DNA from 2 places in the Treponema sp. TIM-1 genome. Region 1 is predicted to be linked to the other one. Evidence: a T-box and tRNA genes for the amino acid it is inferred to sense, from the RefSeq annotation. Region 1 holds a T-box; the other holds one or more tRNA genes.
The links. A T-box is a leader RNA that pairs with one kind of tRNA and senses whether it is charged. The one in region 1 lies ahead of thrS (threonine--tRNA ligase), so its partner is inferred to be a tRNA-Thr.
Positions count from the first base shown of each region.

Region 2: it has a tRNA-Thr gene. The T-box ahead of thrS (threonine--tRNA ligase) is inferred to sense a tRNA for this amino acid. The anticodon was not compared.

Region 1 covers NZ_JAJQRC010000069.1:1,227-9,112, forward strand. Annotated here, with positions in the region: gene LQZ21_RS14545 (radical SAM protein) at 1-747, opposite strand, end outside; gene hisD (histidinol dehydrogenase) at 808-2,094, opposite strand; gene thrS (threonine--tRNA ligase) at 2,427-4,214, opposite strand; T-box leader at 4,237-4,495, opposite strand; gene LQZ21_RS14560 (Rpn family recombination-promoting nuclease/putative transposase) at 4,606-5,640, opposite strand; gene htpG (molecular chaperone HtpG) at 5,907-7,826, shown strand.
Region 2 covers NZ_JAJQRC010000001.1:292,585-300,470, reverse strand. Annotated here, with positions in the region: gene LQZ21_RS01390 (hypothetical protein) at 1-6, opposite strand, end outside; gene LQZ21_RS01385 (hypothetical protein) at 161-514, shown strand; gene aroH (chorismate mutase) at 511-879, shown strand; tRNA gene LQZ21_RS01375 (tRNA-Thr) at 984-1,057, shown strand; tRNA gene LQZ21_RS01370 (tRNA-Tyr) at 1,090-1,171, shown strand; gene LQZ21_RS01365 (hypothetical protein) at 1,234-1,413, shown strand; gene LQZ21_RS01360 (Gfo/Idh/MocA family protein) at 1,394-2,380, shown strand; gene deoC (deoxyribose-phosphate aldolase) at 2,377-3,117, shown strand; gene LQZ21_RS01350 (ABC transporter transmembrane domain-containing protein) at 3,206-3,877, shown strand; gene LQZ21_RS01345 (ATP-binding cassette domain-containing protein) at 3,874-4,314, shown strand; gene LQZ21_RS01340 (hypothetical protein) at 4,290-4,610, shown strand; gene LQZ21_RS01335 (methyl-accepting chemotaxis protein) at 4,715-6,799, shown strand; gene LQZ21_RS01330 (hypothetical protein) at 6,817-7,068, shown strand; partial or broken gene LQZ21_RS01325 (SEC-C metal-binding domain-containing protein) at 7,156-7,236, opposite strand.

The DNA.
Region 1 (7,886 bases):
GGGGTCCTGGGGTGCGGGCCGGGCTTTACCATAAATTTGGACACCCTGAACCCCCGGGCCGGGTCTTTCCCCGCTGCCGGAACGGCCAAAAATCAGGCCGGACACTGTCTGCTCCCAGGCTTCGGCTTCTTCGGGCGGAGGGGGAAGACCCCGCACCGTACAGACCATGGTCTGGATAATCGCCGGAGCCTCCCCGACAAAGTCCCGGATCTTCCCCAAAAGCGTCTCAAAGGGAATTTGAGAACGGTTTATCTCCCGATACCATGCTTCGGTTCCCGCATCAAGTTTGAGCCAGATTTTCAATCCCTGCGGTCCCCGGGCGGCATCCCGCAAAAAAGCATAGATCCCCGGATCCAACAACCCCACCCCGTTGGTGATCGCCACCAAATCCGCCCGGGGGACCAGTTCGTTCCGGAGCCGGGCCGCGGCTTCCAGGGCTTCAGGAAACCAGGGTGAAAGGGTCGGTTCCCCGTTCCCGGAAAAACAAATATCCCGGACCGGAGCCTCCCCTTCCCCGGCCCGGATCAGCGCCTGGCGCAGGGCTTTTACCATGGTTTCCGTGGAAAAACGGATATCGGTCTTAAAGGGGAAAACCTCGCAATAGGGGCAGTCAAAGGGGCAGACCTTCTGATCCGGAAACAGGTTGATTCCCACCGAAAGACCCCGGGAACGCCGGGAATAGACCGGGTATACCAGGGCCCCCTTTTCCCGCTCCCGATGATTTTCCGTTGATCCGTAAGCTCCCAAAAGCGCCTCCTCTTGTCATGTCAGGGTATAAGGTTGCCCCGGTCATAGTCAAGCGCAGGATTAATGCCGGAGCAAAGCGCTTTGCCGGTGCCCCATAAGCCCCTCGGCCCGGGCCAGAATTTCCGCGCTCCCCAGGGCCTGGTCATACCCCGTTCCCCCGGCGCATCGGAGGGTGGTAACGGTTTTGAGGAAGTGCCGTACCGAAAGCCCCCCGGTAAACCGGGCGCTTCCGGAAGTGGGCAGGGTATGGTTTATCCCCGCGGAATAATCCCCCAGGACCTCCGCCGCCTGGGGCCCAATAAAAAGGGAACCGTAATTATGGAGGAGGGGGATCCAGTCGCCGGTAGCGGCGGTTTGGAGTTCCAGGTGTTCCGGGGCTATGGCGTTGGCGATTCGGGCCGCTTCCTCCTGGGTATCATAGATGATGATGAGCCCCCCCGCGTCCAGGGAAGCGGCGGCAACAGCGGCGGTGGGCAGGGCGGCAAGCTGCTGTTCCGCGGCCCGGAGGATCCGGTCCGCCAGGTCCCGGCTGCAGACCAGGACCCGGGCCCGGGCATCAGGATCATGCTCCGCCTGGGCCAGCATATCCGCCGCAGCCAGATCCGTCCCCCCGGAGCCGTCGGTGATGATGAGGACGTCCGTGGGCCCCGCGACAAAATCTATTCCCACCTCCCCGTAGAGCAGCCGTTTTGCCGCGGCCACGTACTTGTTTCCCGGCCCGGCGATCACGTCAACCCGGGGAATTGTTTCGGTCCCCAGGGCCAGGCCGGCGATGGCCTGGGCGCCCCCCAGGGCAAAAAAACGCCGCGCCCCGGCAAGGTATGCCGCGGCCAGAATCCGCCGGTCCGGCAACCCGTCCTCCTGGGGCGGGGAAACCGCCAGAACCTGTTCGACGCCGGCAACAACCGCGGGAATGACCCCCATCAGCACCGAGGAGATCAGGGGAAACCTCCCCCCGGGCACATACACCGCGGCCCGTTTAACCGGGATCACCCGCTGCCCGGTAACCAGGCCCGGAGCCATTTCATATTCAAAGTCTTGCAGTTGGGCTTTTTGTAACTCCGAAAACCGCCGGATGTGATCCGCCGCCAACTCCAAGGCAGCGGCCAGTTCCGGATCCGTTTCCCGTAGCGTTTCCCAAGCGGCTTTTGCCGCGGCTTCGGGCACTTCCAAGACCTCCGGCGCGGACCGGTCAAACCGGGCCGCAAAGCGGCGTATGGCCTGGTCGCCCTCGGCCCGTACCGCGGCGATTATCCCCCGCACCGCGTCAAGAACCGCCCCGTCCTCCCCCGGTCCCGAAACATGCTGCCAATAGCCGTCAAATTCTTCGGCGGTGATGAGCTTCATTCCCGTGCCCCCTTCACGGCTCTTAGGGTAACCGAAATTTCCGGTAGTTGCAATGTTTATGGCTGCGGCCCTTCAGGCCGCCGCGATCACCCCATGACGGTTCATATACCCAAGGAGCGGAGTGGGGGTAGCGGAATAAAAATGCTGACGCGCTTTTAAGTAGGGAGTTTCTGGGAAACCGCCGGAGCGGTTTCCCGGAAACTCCCTACCGGGGCAGCGGCATTTTTATGGAGCGAGGGGGAGCAGCGTCAAAAAAGGCTGGTCATGGGTAATATCGGTTTACCCCGTAACATCGGCGCTCCCCCCTTACTTTACCAACTATGGCTGCCGGTTTACAGTTCCAGATCCCGGGTTTCCGTCTTTTTTACCGCATAGTCGGCGAATTCCGCTATTTTCATGGGGGATAGCTGCCTGCCGTCCCGGAGACGGATGGAAACCGTGCCCTCATCGGCTTCCCGCTGGCCGACCACCAGCATGTAGGGTATTTTCCGGTTCTGACAGGAACGGATCTTGGCGTTAAGCCGGCCGTCGTCCAGTTCCGCCGTTACCCGGAGGTCCCGAACCTTGAGTTCCGCGGTCACTTTTTGGGCGTAGTCGTTAAAACTCTCCGCCACCGGGATGACCGCGGCCTGTTCCGGGGCTATCCATACAGGGAAGGCCCCGCCAAAATGTTCGATAAGGACCCCAAAGAACCGTTCCAGGGAGCCCAAAAGGGCCCGATGGACCATGTAGGGCCGTTTGTGCTGGCCGTCGGCATCCACATAGGTCATATCGAACCGTTCCGGCTCGTTAAAGTCGAACTGGATGGTGGTCATCTGCCATTCCCGGCCCAGGGCGTCCTTGATCTTGAGGTCGATCTTGGGGCCGTAGAAGGCCCCGCCCCCCTCGTCCAGCTCGTAGGGAAGCCCTTCGGCGATTACCGCTTTACGCAGGGATTCCAGGGCCTGGTCCCAGAGCCCCTGCTCCCCCACGGACTCCTCGGGTTTGGTGGCCAGGTAGGCTTTGATGTCCTGGAAACCGAAAACCTGCCATATCCACAGGCTGAACCGTAAAACTTCCCGGATCTCATCCTCGATTTGCTCGGGGGTACAGAAGATGTGGGCATCGTCCTGGGTAAAGCCCCGGACCCGGAGCAGGCCGTGGAGTACGCCGGACCGTTCATACCGGTAAACCGTACCCAATTCCGCCCAGCGCAGGGGCAGGTCCCGATAGCTGCGGCCCTTGTTCTTGTAGATCATGATGTGGAAGGGGCAGTTCATGGGTTTGATGATGTAATCCTGGTTGTCGATCTCCATGGGGGAGTACATATTTCCCTTGTAAAAACCCAGGTGTCCCGAGGTTTCCCAGAGCCAGGACTTGCCGATGTGCGGGGTATACAGGATCTCGTAGCCGTTGCGGTAATGTTCGGCGCGCCAGAAATTTTCGATGGCCACCCGCATCCGGCCGCCATTGGGGTGCCAGTAGATGAGCCCTGCCCCGGCTTCCTCGTGGATGGAGTAGAGGTCCATTTCCTTTCCTACCCGGCGGTGGTCCCGTTTTTCCACCTCCTCCAGAAAACTAAGGTAGGCTTTGAGGTCCTTGGGGGTCTCCCAGGCGGTGCCGTAGATCCGGGTGAGCATGGGCCGTTTTTCATCCCCCCGCCAGTAGGCGCCGGCGATATTTTGCAGCGTAAAGGCCGCGGAATTAATTTCCCGGGTGTTCCGTACATGGGGCCCCCGGCAGAGGTCCGCCCAGAGGACCTTGCCTTCGGCGTCCCGGTTTTCATAGACCGAAATGACCGTATCCTCCGGCAGATCCGCTATGAGTTCCAACTTGAAGGGTTCATCGGCAAACCGGGCCTTGGCCTCGGCCCGGCTCAGTTCCAGGCGTACAAAATCCTGCCGGGAGTCGATGATACGTTTCATCTCCTCCGCAATCACCGGCAGATCCTCCGCGGCGATAGGCCGGGGTAACTGAAAATCGTAGTAGAAGCCGTTCTCCACCGAAGGGCCGATGGCGACCTTGGTTCCGGGGAAAAGCCGGGTTACCGCCTGGGCCATGATATGGCTTACCGAATGACGTATCAGCGCAAGTTTCTGGCTTGCTTCGGGTTTTTTTTGCTGTTCTTTTTGATCGGGCATGGGGCACCTCCATCGTAATGTATCCGGGGACGGGAATAATCCCGCGGTACCACCCCGGTTCGTTTTTCCACGACGAAAAACGCCCTCTTCGCCGCTTACGGGGGCAATCCGGCTTTATTTACTGGGAAAGCTCTTCCGTTCGATAAAGCAGCTCGGGAGTGGTTTTCAAGGGTTCCGTGACCGGCCTGCTTCCAGCCTATGGCATGGCCTCTCTCCGGGTACGGAAAACAACCCGTACTTGATCCGGTTTACCCGTTACTCGTCTCCGTCAATGCAGTTACTATAAAATCCTCTTTTTTGGGAGCTTCGTCAAGGGGTGCGGAGGCCGGGGCGGCAATTCTCCGTTCAACAAGGGACAGGAAAAACCACCGGTATGGGGGTATTGGCCATATCACCGGACGGACGCCACCTCTTCCACGGTCAGATGCAGGCTTTGGGCAATTACCTCCACCGAAACCCCATAGCCCTTGAGGATCCGGGCCGATTCCAGCTTTTCCCGGTAAGCTTCCGCCTGTTTTTCCTCCCGCCCTTCGTCGCGTCCCTTTTCGGTACCTATCTGGATGCCTTCTTCCCGTCCCTTTTCAGTACCTATCTGGATACCTTCCTCCCGGGCAAGCCGTTTGTCCTCTAGGACACTCTCTACCAATGCGTCAAACATCGTCTGGTACTCCTTCTTCCCTACATGTTCCTTCACCGCCTCTATCTCCTCAGCCGGGACTTCCAGCCGTTCCAATAGGACCGTGATCACATCCTTTACCAGTTTAACCATCCCCTCCGGAATATTCAATGCCACCCCTTCCCAATAGTCTCCCGGTAATCCCTGTAACTCCTCCAGTTCTTCCCGTTTCTGAATCCGGTCCACCAGTAATAACAGCGATAGGGCATCCCGGTACCGGCTCAGGTCCTCAAAGCCGTATTTGTTTAACTCCACCAACTCATATTTGAAGGAGGGAATATAATCGCCAAAGACGTCCTTGAGGGCGGTACGGTCGGCGAAGTTCCGGGCGGCGGTCCAGGGGGCAGGACCGTCGTAGAAGATCAAGGGGAGGACCGGGGGGTAGCGGAAGTCCCTGGTGGAGGTAAGGCCGGGGTACTCCCGGTTGACCTCCTTCTCGTACTTGTCCAGGACCAAGGTGATGTACTGGAGCATTTTGAAGGGGGCGCGGAAATTGACCTGGGACTCGTGTTCGACGATGGCGATGACAAAGAGGGGAGGATTATTTTTGAGGGAGATCCGTTTGACGGTATCGGAGTCCCGGTTTTCGAGGAGGAGGGGAAGGAAACGTTCACTGACATCTTCGATATCGTCGGGGGAGAGGGCGTTGAAGATGGGGAGGGGTATAAAACGGAGGAGGAAGTCGACAAAGAGGCGGTGGTCATCGAGGATGAGTTTAAAGCTGTTATCTTTCGGTTTATGGATAGCCATGAAATACCTCCGGGAATAATAAGGCACGGGGATGCAGGGTGCTTTAGTTTTGGGAAAAAAATATGAAAAAATGGGAGGAAAAGGGAGGAAGGAAACGTTATTTGCCCCTTGCCCCTGATAAGTTTCTTTTAGTATCTTAGATACAGGTTTTCCGTACACTTTTTACCGAGGGGTTTCTACCCTGCCATTAGTGGCTGGAGAAGTGAATTGCCCAGAGGGAGGGGGATTAATCCCCGCCGAATAATAACAAGAAAGGAGTCTCAACCATGGCACAGCACCAATTTCAGACTGAAGTAAGCCGGCTCTTGCACCTCATCATCCATTCCCTGTATTCCAACCGGGAAATATTCCTGCGGGAACTTGTTTCCAATGCTTCCGATGCCCTGGATAAGCTCAAGTACCTTACCGTAGCGGACGAGGGCTACAAGTCCATTATTTTTGAGCCCCGGATCGATCTGTCCTTTAACCGGGACGCAAAAACCCTTACCGTGGAAGATAACGGTATCGGTATGAACGAGGCCGACCTCATCGAGTCCCTGGGAACCATCGCCCGGTCCGGGACCAGGCTCTTTCTGGAAAAGCTCCAGGATGACGTCAAAAGGGATTCCAACCTTATCGGCCAGTTTGGGGTGGGGTTTTATTCGGCCTTTATGGCGGCGGATAAAATCGAGGTAATCAGCCGCAAGGCCGGGGAAGGGGAAACCTGGAAGTGGGTCAGCGACGGCAAGGAGAACTTTGAGATCGAAGCCGCCGGGCCGGGGGAAGCCCTTAAAGACAGCCAGGGAAGCCGGGTGATCCTGCACCTGACCGATGAGGGGCTCGAATACGCCAACCGCTGGTCCATTGAGGATATTATCAAGCGGTATTCCAACCATGTGGCCTTCCCCATTTACCTGACCTATGATGAAAAAGAATACGACGACAAGGGAAAAGAGAAGGGTTCGGTGACCAAAACCGACCGGATCAACTCCGGGACCGCCCTTTGGCGCCGCGCCAAATCAGAGCTTAAGGAGGAGGACTACCACGAGTTTTACAAGCAGCTGGGTCATGACACCGACGAACCCCTCCATTATATTCATACCAAAGCCGAGGGTACCCTGGAATACTCCACCTTGTTCTACATCCCCAAAAAGGCGCCCTTCGATATGTATAACGTGGACTACAAACCGGGGGTTAAGCTGTACGTCAAGCGGGTTTTTATTACCGACGACGACAAGGAGTTGATACCCACCTGGCTTCGTTTTGTCCGGGGGATCATTGATTCGGAGGACCTGCCCCTCAATGTAAGCCGGGAGATCCTCCAGCAGAACAAGATCCTCATCAACATAAAAAACGCCTCGGTAAAAAAGCTGCTGGCGGAATTTAAGACCCTGGCGGATACCGCGGCCTCCGGATCGGACGCTGCCAAGGAGAAGTGGGAAACCTTTATCAGCCAGTACAACCGGCCCCTCAAGGAGGGGCTCTACCAGGATTTTGCCAACCGGGAGCTCATTCAGGAACTCATCCGCTTCAAAAGCTCCACCCAGGAGGGCAGGACCGGGTTTTCGGAGTATGCGGCCCGGATGAAAAGCGATCAGAAGTACATCTACTACATCACCGGGGGGGATGAAAAGACCCTCAGGGCCTCGCCCCTGTTGGAAGCCTATACCGCCAAGGGTATCGAGGTCCTTATTATGGATGACGAGATCGATGACATCGTCATCCCCTCCCTGGGGCGGTACCAAAAGCAGTCCGGGGACACTTCCCAGGAATGGGAACTTAAGGCGATAAACCGGTCCGGCGCTGATGAGGAGCTGGGGGATAAACCGGACAAAACCGCGGAAAAAGAGATACAGCCGGTTATCGAAAAGATAAAAAAGGCCCTGGGGGACCGGGTTAAAGAGGTAAAACTCTCCCGGCGCCTGCAGGATTCCCCCTCCTGTATTGTGGCGGACGCAAACGATCCCTCTATCCAGATGGCCCAGCTGCTCAAGGCCATGGGCCAGACCGAAGTACCCGATACCAAGCCGATCCTGGAGGTAAACGGGGAACATCCCCTGGTGGCGGGCCTTAAGCATACGGAGGATGAGGAACGGATCGCCGATGTGGCCGGGGTACTCCTGGATCAAGCCCTCCTGGTGGAGGGGCTTAAACTCAAGGACCCGGCGGATTTCGTCAAGCGGCTGAACCGCTTACTTGCCCCCTGAGCTTGAGCAATAATTAAGAAATTCACCACGAAGGCGAATAAGGCGAAGAAGGAAGGAGAA
Region 2 (7,886 bases), on a different contig from region 1:
TTTCATGGTCTTTTCCTGGAACCTTTCGGTATAATATATAATATGATACGCTAAAATGATATTAAAAACAACAACCCAGGAATATTTTCTGGAGTAATCGGAGCCTTTCCCCAATATCCGGTTGGTTTTGGGAAAGGCTTTGGAAAAAAGGAGTTTGGGGATGGGTATTTCCCGACCCAAAAAGAAACCTATCCTCGCGATTTTGGTCAAACGGACGGTTTTCTTTTTTTTTACCATGTGTATTTTTACGGTATTTTTATACGGGATAGGGACAATTCAGGGGTTTATGGATACTACCCAGTATATAATGCTCCGTTTGGCCATAATAATGGGTTTTTCTCTCGCGGTAGGTTCGATTTACGGCATCCTCTTAGACCTCTGGTTTATTTTTCGCCGGAGAAATTACCGGTTTTTCTGGGGGATAGGGGGGTATATTGGCATGGGAGCCTTTGGCGCGGTCATAGCCGCATTGGCGACCTTTATTGTGGTAATTTCCGGGGGTAACGGTATATGACGGGAGAAAGGCGGCTTTTTGCCCTTCGGGGGGCGACCCAATGTAAAAATGAGGAAGATGATATCATCCGGCAGGTTTCGGCTCTTTATGATGAGTTATTGTCAAAAAATAACCTGGGGGAAGCGGATATTGTATCGGTTATCTTTTCCGTCACCGGGGATATCGACGCGAAAAACCCCGCTGCCGCCCTCCGTTTTTCCGGCCGGGCCGCGGACTTAGCCCTTTTTGCCCTCCAGGAGGCAGTTGTCCGGGGGGGATTGGAACGGACTATCCGGGTCCTTATCCATGGTTATTTGTCCCCGGCCGCCCGGCCTTGCCACGTATACCGAAACGGCGCCGAAATCCTTAGACCGGACCGGGCATGACAAAAAAACACCTTTTTCCCTTGACATTAGGTATTTTTTAGTGTATTTATAAAAGCATTATATGGGTATATATCCATGGATATCTCCCATATATAAGAACTTACGCCATCTTAGCTCAGCCGGCTAGAGCGCGTGACTTGTAATCTCGAGGTCCCCGGTTCAACTCCGGGAGATGGCTAGTTTAAGTGGACGGCGTATTGTTTATAATTGGGGGAGTTTCCAGAGTGGTCAAATGGGGCAGACTGTAAATCTGTTGGCTCAGCCTTCGAAGGTTCGAATCCTCCACTCCCCAATGCAGGCTAATTCCTTGAGGTATAAGGAGTTAGATGGACATAGATAATGTTACCCTACCATATGGATGCTATTATCCAAAAAATTATCAAAACCCGGTATACCGGAACCAATGATGAGAAGAAAGCGGACACCATAGCCCAGGAATGGCTCCTGAATGGTTTGCCTGAAAGTCCCCGTTCAGCCAAAATCGCCAGAACCACTGGTCTCTGCAGTTATCCTGATGAAGACCGGAATACTTAAGATTGGATTGGTCGGTCTGGGCGGCATAGGGCAGGTACATCTTGCTACCTATCAACACCTGGAGGACTGCGAAGTGGCGGCGATCTGCGATCCCTCGGAAGCAGGACGGGATCGGGCGAAGGCCAAGGGTATCCCCTGTTATGAAGATCTGGAGTCTCTGCTCAAGGCCGAGACCGTCGATGTGGTGGACATCTGTGTTCCCTCCTTTCTTCACCGGGACTGCGTCATGGAGGCCCTGGGACGGGGCCTCCCGGTGATCTGTGAAAAGCCCCTGGCCTTTAGCGGCGCCCATGTCCGGGAGATGTACGGCCTGGCGGAACAGAAGGGGGTACCTCTTTTTGTGGGCCATGTGGTACAGTTTCAGCCCGCTTCCCAGGTGCTTCATGCCATGGTGGAGGACTGCCGTTTTGGCAAGGCCCTGGACGCGGTTTTCCTGCGTCTCTCTGCCTGTCCCCAATGGGCCGCCGGCGGCTGGATCTTCGACAAGAAAAAAAGTGGCCTCCTCCCCTTTGATCTCCACATCCACGATTTGGACCTCATCATAAGCCTCTTTGGAAAGCCGGAAAGCTGCGAGGTCTTTTCCGGCGGCCGTGAGGGGATCGGCTACCGGGAATATTACCGTTTCCTTTACCGTTATCAAGGCCTCAATGTCTGTGCTGAGGCGGCCTGGTACAATGCAGATATACCCTTTACCGCTTCCTGGCGGGTGTATTTTGAAAAGGCCCTGGTAATATACGATGGTAATAAGCTTATCGCATATAAGGATGAGGGTCCGCCAGAGGAATTCGACATTGAGGAGAAGATCAAGGTTTCCACGGGGATCAACCTTCCCCCCACAGGTATCTTCTATGAGGAGTTGGGTCTGTTTCTGAACCGCATCCGGATGGGGGATAAAACCTTGTACCGCCGGGACGAGATAAGCACCCTTATCGATATTCTTGAAAATATTACCCAGGAGTCGCCATGAATACCATTACCGCTTTGGACATTGCAAAGATGATCGACCATTCCTTACTCAACCCGAAATTTACCCGGCAGGAAGTAGAGGCGGGCTGCCATCTCGCGATGGAATATAAGTGCATCACCGTATGTGTAAAACCCTGTGATGTCTCCCTGGCCTATGGTACCCTGAAGGATTCGGGGATAATTACCACCACCGTCATCGGCTTTCCCCATGGGAGCAGCCTGACGGAAATAAAGGTTCTGGAAACCAGGCGGGCCATCGAACAGGGCTGCGGCGAGGTAGATATGGTGATGAATATAGGCCGCTTCCTTTCCGGTGATTATAATCTGGTGCAGGATGATATTCAGGCGGTCAGCGCGGAAGCCCACCGGGCCGGGGCCCTGGTAAAGGTTATCTTTGAAAACGCCTATCTTACAGCGGAGCAGATAAAGAAAGCCTGCGAACTTGCGGTGGCCGCCAAAGTGGATTTTACCAAGACTGCCACGGGTTACGCCCCCTATGGGGCGAGGATCGCCGACCTTAGGATCATGCGGGCCCATACCCCGCCCGGTATGCAGGTAAAGGCCGCCGGCGGGGTCCGGCAGCTTGACGATGCCTTGGCGGTCCGGGCCGTAGGGGTCAGCCGTTTCGGTTGTACCACGACAGCAAAGATGATACAGGAAGCACGGGAACGGGAGGCCAGAGGAGAACTTATCGTTCCCGCCGCCGATAATGTACAGGAGTTGGCTTACCTCAGATAGTCAAACCGGATAATCAAAATAGTAGAAGTATCGGGTATGCGCCTCTTAAGCGAGGACAGCAAACTACAACTACCAGCCCTTCTACGCCATGGTGGATTTCGGCTCCTCCACCGGGGTCCTCCCCAAAAACACCCCGAAGACCTTCACTGCCGGCCGATACGGTAATCCGCTCATCGGTATCGGGGCCCTCTGCTTTATCGACTGGCGGCTTGCCCTGATCATCGCCGCGGTGGTGCTGATCTCGGTGCCCCTGACCCTGCTGGGCTGGTACGCGATAAACCACATCGGGAAAAAACACCACGCGGCGATCAACGAGGCCAACTCCCAGATGCTGGAGTACATAGGGGGTATCAAGCCGATTAAGGCTTTTAACATGGGGGGCGGCAAGTTTCAAAACTTCCGGGAGGCGGCGGACAACTTAAAGCGGATAAGCATACGGCAGGAAGCCCTGATCGGGCCCGTTGCGGGGCTGGCCGGGGCCATACTCCACGCCGCCCTGCCCGCGGTGATGGTCCTGGGAACCTGGTTTCTTTTAGGGCAAGTTCCCGGACAGAACCTTTCCGCGGAAGTCCTCATCATGTTCCTCGTGGTGTGTATGCGGATCTGCGATCCCCTGCTCATGGCCTTTGTTTTTATCAGCGAGATGCTCTACATAACCGTTTCCGCCCGGCGTATTCAGGAAGTGATGGACGAAAAGCCCCTGAGCGAACCGGCGACCCCCGCTCCAACAACGATTACACGATCCATTTTGACCGGGTGAATTTTGTCTACAACCAAAAGCAGGTTCTGTTCGATGTTTCCTGCGAGATGAAGCCGGGCGGCATGACCGTTCTGGTGGGTCCGTCTGGTTCAGGCAAGTCCACCATGACACGGCTTATCGCCCGCTTCTGGGACACGGACAGCGGAACCATTTCCATAGGCGGCGTCCCCATCAAAGACATGACCGGCGAAGGGCTCCTCTCCCAAATATCCGTGGTATTTCAGGACGTGTACCTTTTCCACGATACGATTACCGCCAATATCGCCCTGGGCCGCCCGGAAGCCAGCCGGGAAGAAATTGAAGCCGCCGCCAAAGCCGCCCACTGCCACAACTTTATCAGCCGCCTCCCCGGGGGTTACGACACCGTAGTGGGGGAGGGGGGCAGCACCCTTTCCGGGGGCGAGAAACAGCGGTGTCCATCGCCCGGGCCATTTTGAAAGACGCTCCCGTCATCTTACTGGACGAGGCCACCGCCAGCCTGGACCCGGAAAATGAGATTTTAATTCAGGCGGCCCTGTCCCGCCTGGTGGCGAACAAAACCCTGGTGGTCATCGCCCACCGGCTCCAGTCGGTAAAAAACGCGGACCGGATCATCGTGCTGGAAGAAGGCCGGGTGGCGGAACAGGGCGCCCACGACGAACTTGCGGCGGGGGACGGAATCTACGCCCGGATGTGGCAGGAACAACAAAAGGCAAAGAGCGGGAAATTCGCCGCGGCAATGCCTTTTTCTTGAACGCATGACGGCAAAGGCCGATATACATACTTTTGTTCTGTCTGGTACATTTTCTCCTTTCCTGTTATGATGGTTTCAGTCATTGTTGCAAAGGAGAGCTGTCCATGACAAAGAAACACGCATCCCTGGCTTTTCAGATCTTGGTATTGTGTTTGATTCCGGTGATTCTTATCTCCATTGTTCTTTCAGCCGTTTTTATGTCCAATATCAACAGAATTACCGAGGAGAATCTCCGTTCCACGGCGGAGATAACCATGCGGTATCTCAATGCGGATATACAGCATGCCCTTTCTCCGTCTCTTGCCATGACCAGCCATACCGCGGCCGCGGCCCATGCTATTCCCGGCCGCGAACTGATGTTTGACATTTTTTCAAACATATTACGGGACAATCCTGACGCCATAGATCTGTATTTTGCCACCCTGGTATCCCAGACCCGGCCGGACGGCTACTTTGTGGACGGCAGTGGATGGACGCCCCCTTCCGACTGGGATCAGACCATACGCCCCTGGTTTATTATGGCCTTGCAAAATCCGGATACCACCATTATGACCGAACCTTTTCTTGATTCGTCCACCGGCGGCATCATCATTAGCCTTGCCCGGACATCCAGAAACCCCGCGGGGGAGATCATCGGAGTTACCGCCGCGGATGTGCTGCTGGATAAACTGCGGGATATTGTGGGTTCCCGGAAAATCACGGAGGATGGAAACACCTATCTGATTGACGGGGAGGGAACCTTTATTGTCCACCCCCATGCGGATTATGTGATGGCAAAAAATTATTTTGAGGAATCCGGATACGCCCTTGAGAAGGATAACATTCTATCGGCGGATGTGCGGGTTTCTTTTTATGGGGATATGTTTGTCTGTTCCGCTCCGGTGCCGGGAACCAGGTGGTTTCTGGTTTCCGAAGGGTCTTTGGTTTCCCTCCGTGACGCCTCTGCCCGGCTTCTGCGGATGGTGATCCTTATCGTGTTGATGTTGGCCCTCATTGCCAGTGTGGCCGCCCTGATTTTCAGCCGTGCCCTGACGGCTCCCTTTAAGCATCTGGTAAGTTCCTTTAATGTTATCGCCGGGGGAGATTTGACCGCCGCGCCTCCGGACTATGCCTCTCGGGAGGCTTCCGCCCTTTCCACGGGGTTTAACCAGTTTGCCGAAGGGATCAGCGCCCTCGTAAAAAGGATCAAGGACTCTTCCCGGCGAATCGGCAGCGTGGCGGACGACCTTTCCCGGTCAATTTCCGTGACACAGGAAACGGTTTCCGCGGTAAAAGATGCGGTAGCATCGATACGGACGGATATCATCCGGGAAAACGAGTCCATCATCCGAAACGAATCATCGGTAACCCAGGTGATGGATGAAATAGAACGCCTGGACGGAAAGATCCGGGAACAGAGCGGGCAAATCGGGGGGGCCTCCTCGGCGGTAGAGGAATTGGCGGCGAGCATACATTCCATAGAAAACAACATGGTGAGTACCAACAACCATATTCAGGAACTGGTTCGTTCTTCCCTTGAGGAAAAGCGGCGGCTTTCCGAAACGGCGGCGGCCACAAGGCTGGTGGAACAGGAATCCCAGGCCCTGGCGGAAATGAACAAGGTTATTTCCGATGTGGCGACGCAGACAAACCTGCTTTCGATGAACGCGGCGATAGAGGCGGCCCACGCGGGGGAAACGGGGAAGGGCTTTGCCGTGGTGGCCCAGGAGATTCGCAAACTGGCGGAAACCACCGCGCAGCAGGCAAAAAGTTCCGGGGAAGCGTTGTTATCGGTACAGAAACGGATCAAGGAAATCGCCGAATCCTCCTCCCATGTGGAGCAGTCCTTTGACGGTATGATCGATCTGATTCATCAGGTGGAGAAGCTCTCCGGGGATTTGAAAAACGCTGTCGGAGAACAGGACGGCGGCTCCCGGCAGTTATTGGAGACCATTAACGTTCTTAACGCCATAACGCGGGATGTGGAAAGCGGGGCGGCGGCGATGAAGAACAGCGCGGCCAGCGCGGTAGAAGCGTGCCGGGACCTTACGGAGTTGAGCCGGAGTGTGGACGACAAGGTATCCCGGTGCGAGGAAGGCGCCGGGGCGCTGGGCGCCAATTCGGAATTGGTGGTTCAGGCGGCGGAACACGCCAGGACGGGGGTGCGGGACCTGGAAGATTCCGTGAGTCCTTTTAAGGTGAGGGGTTAAAGGAGTTTCCGGAAACCATGGACCCGGAAAACGAGATTTTAATTCAAGCGGCCCTGTCCCGCCTGGTGGCGAACAAGACCCTGGTGGTCATCACCCACCAGCTCCAGTCAATAAAAAACGCGGACCGGATCATCGTGCTGGAAGAAGGCCGGGTGGCGGAACAGGGAACCCACGATGAGCTTGCGGTAGGGGACGGAATCTACGCCCGGATGTGGCAGGAACAGCAAAAGGCAAAGAGCGGGAAATTCGCCGCGGCGGGGACGGCGTGAAAAAAATCCATCAGTAGTGCGGATTCTAGTCAACAAAGCCCCGCAGGCTTTACCGGGGAACAGTCCTTTACGATACGATCCGCAGCTTCACGCCCCGCAGCATCGTTTATATTTTTTGCCGCTGCCGCAGGGGCAGGGGTCATTACGGCCCACTTTTGGTTGGGTGCGGCGGATAGGCTGTTCCTGCGCAGATTCCGGATCTTCATCATTTATACCGGCTTGAGTTTTTAATTTGTTATGTTTTTTTAAACGCTGATACAACATCTTATCCGGATCGCGGGTACGCAGCACTTCCTGAAAAAAAGAATAGTGCAGCGCGTAGAGTTCGGGAAACTCCTGTCTTAAACGCCTAATCTGCGGCTCATAGATATTTCTTTCTTCGAGAATGATGCACTCTATAGTCATAATCTCAAGCTCGTCATCATCTTCTTCAAATTCAGCATTTAATATTCTGAAAAGATCGCGGAAAATTTCAGAATACTTTTTTTTCACCAAGCCTTCGATTTCGAAATTCAGCCGTATCACCTCAAGCTTACTCCAGGCTGGTTCAACATCCATATCCGAAAGTAAATCGGCTATTTCCTTTAGTTCAGGATAAAAACCCGCCAGGCCGTTGCTTGGAATAAGCTTCAGTATTTCTTTAAAGGCATACAGGCCTTCATCCCGCCCATTCTGACCACAGTCACGGATCAGGCGGATAATCTCCCGCAAATGGCCTCTGGCAATTTCACTTTTTTCAATGCCACCGCTCATAAACGCATGGGCATAAAGGATGATTTTTTTCCATTCATCGGTTTTGGTGTCTTTGACTGCCTCAA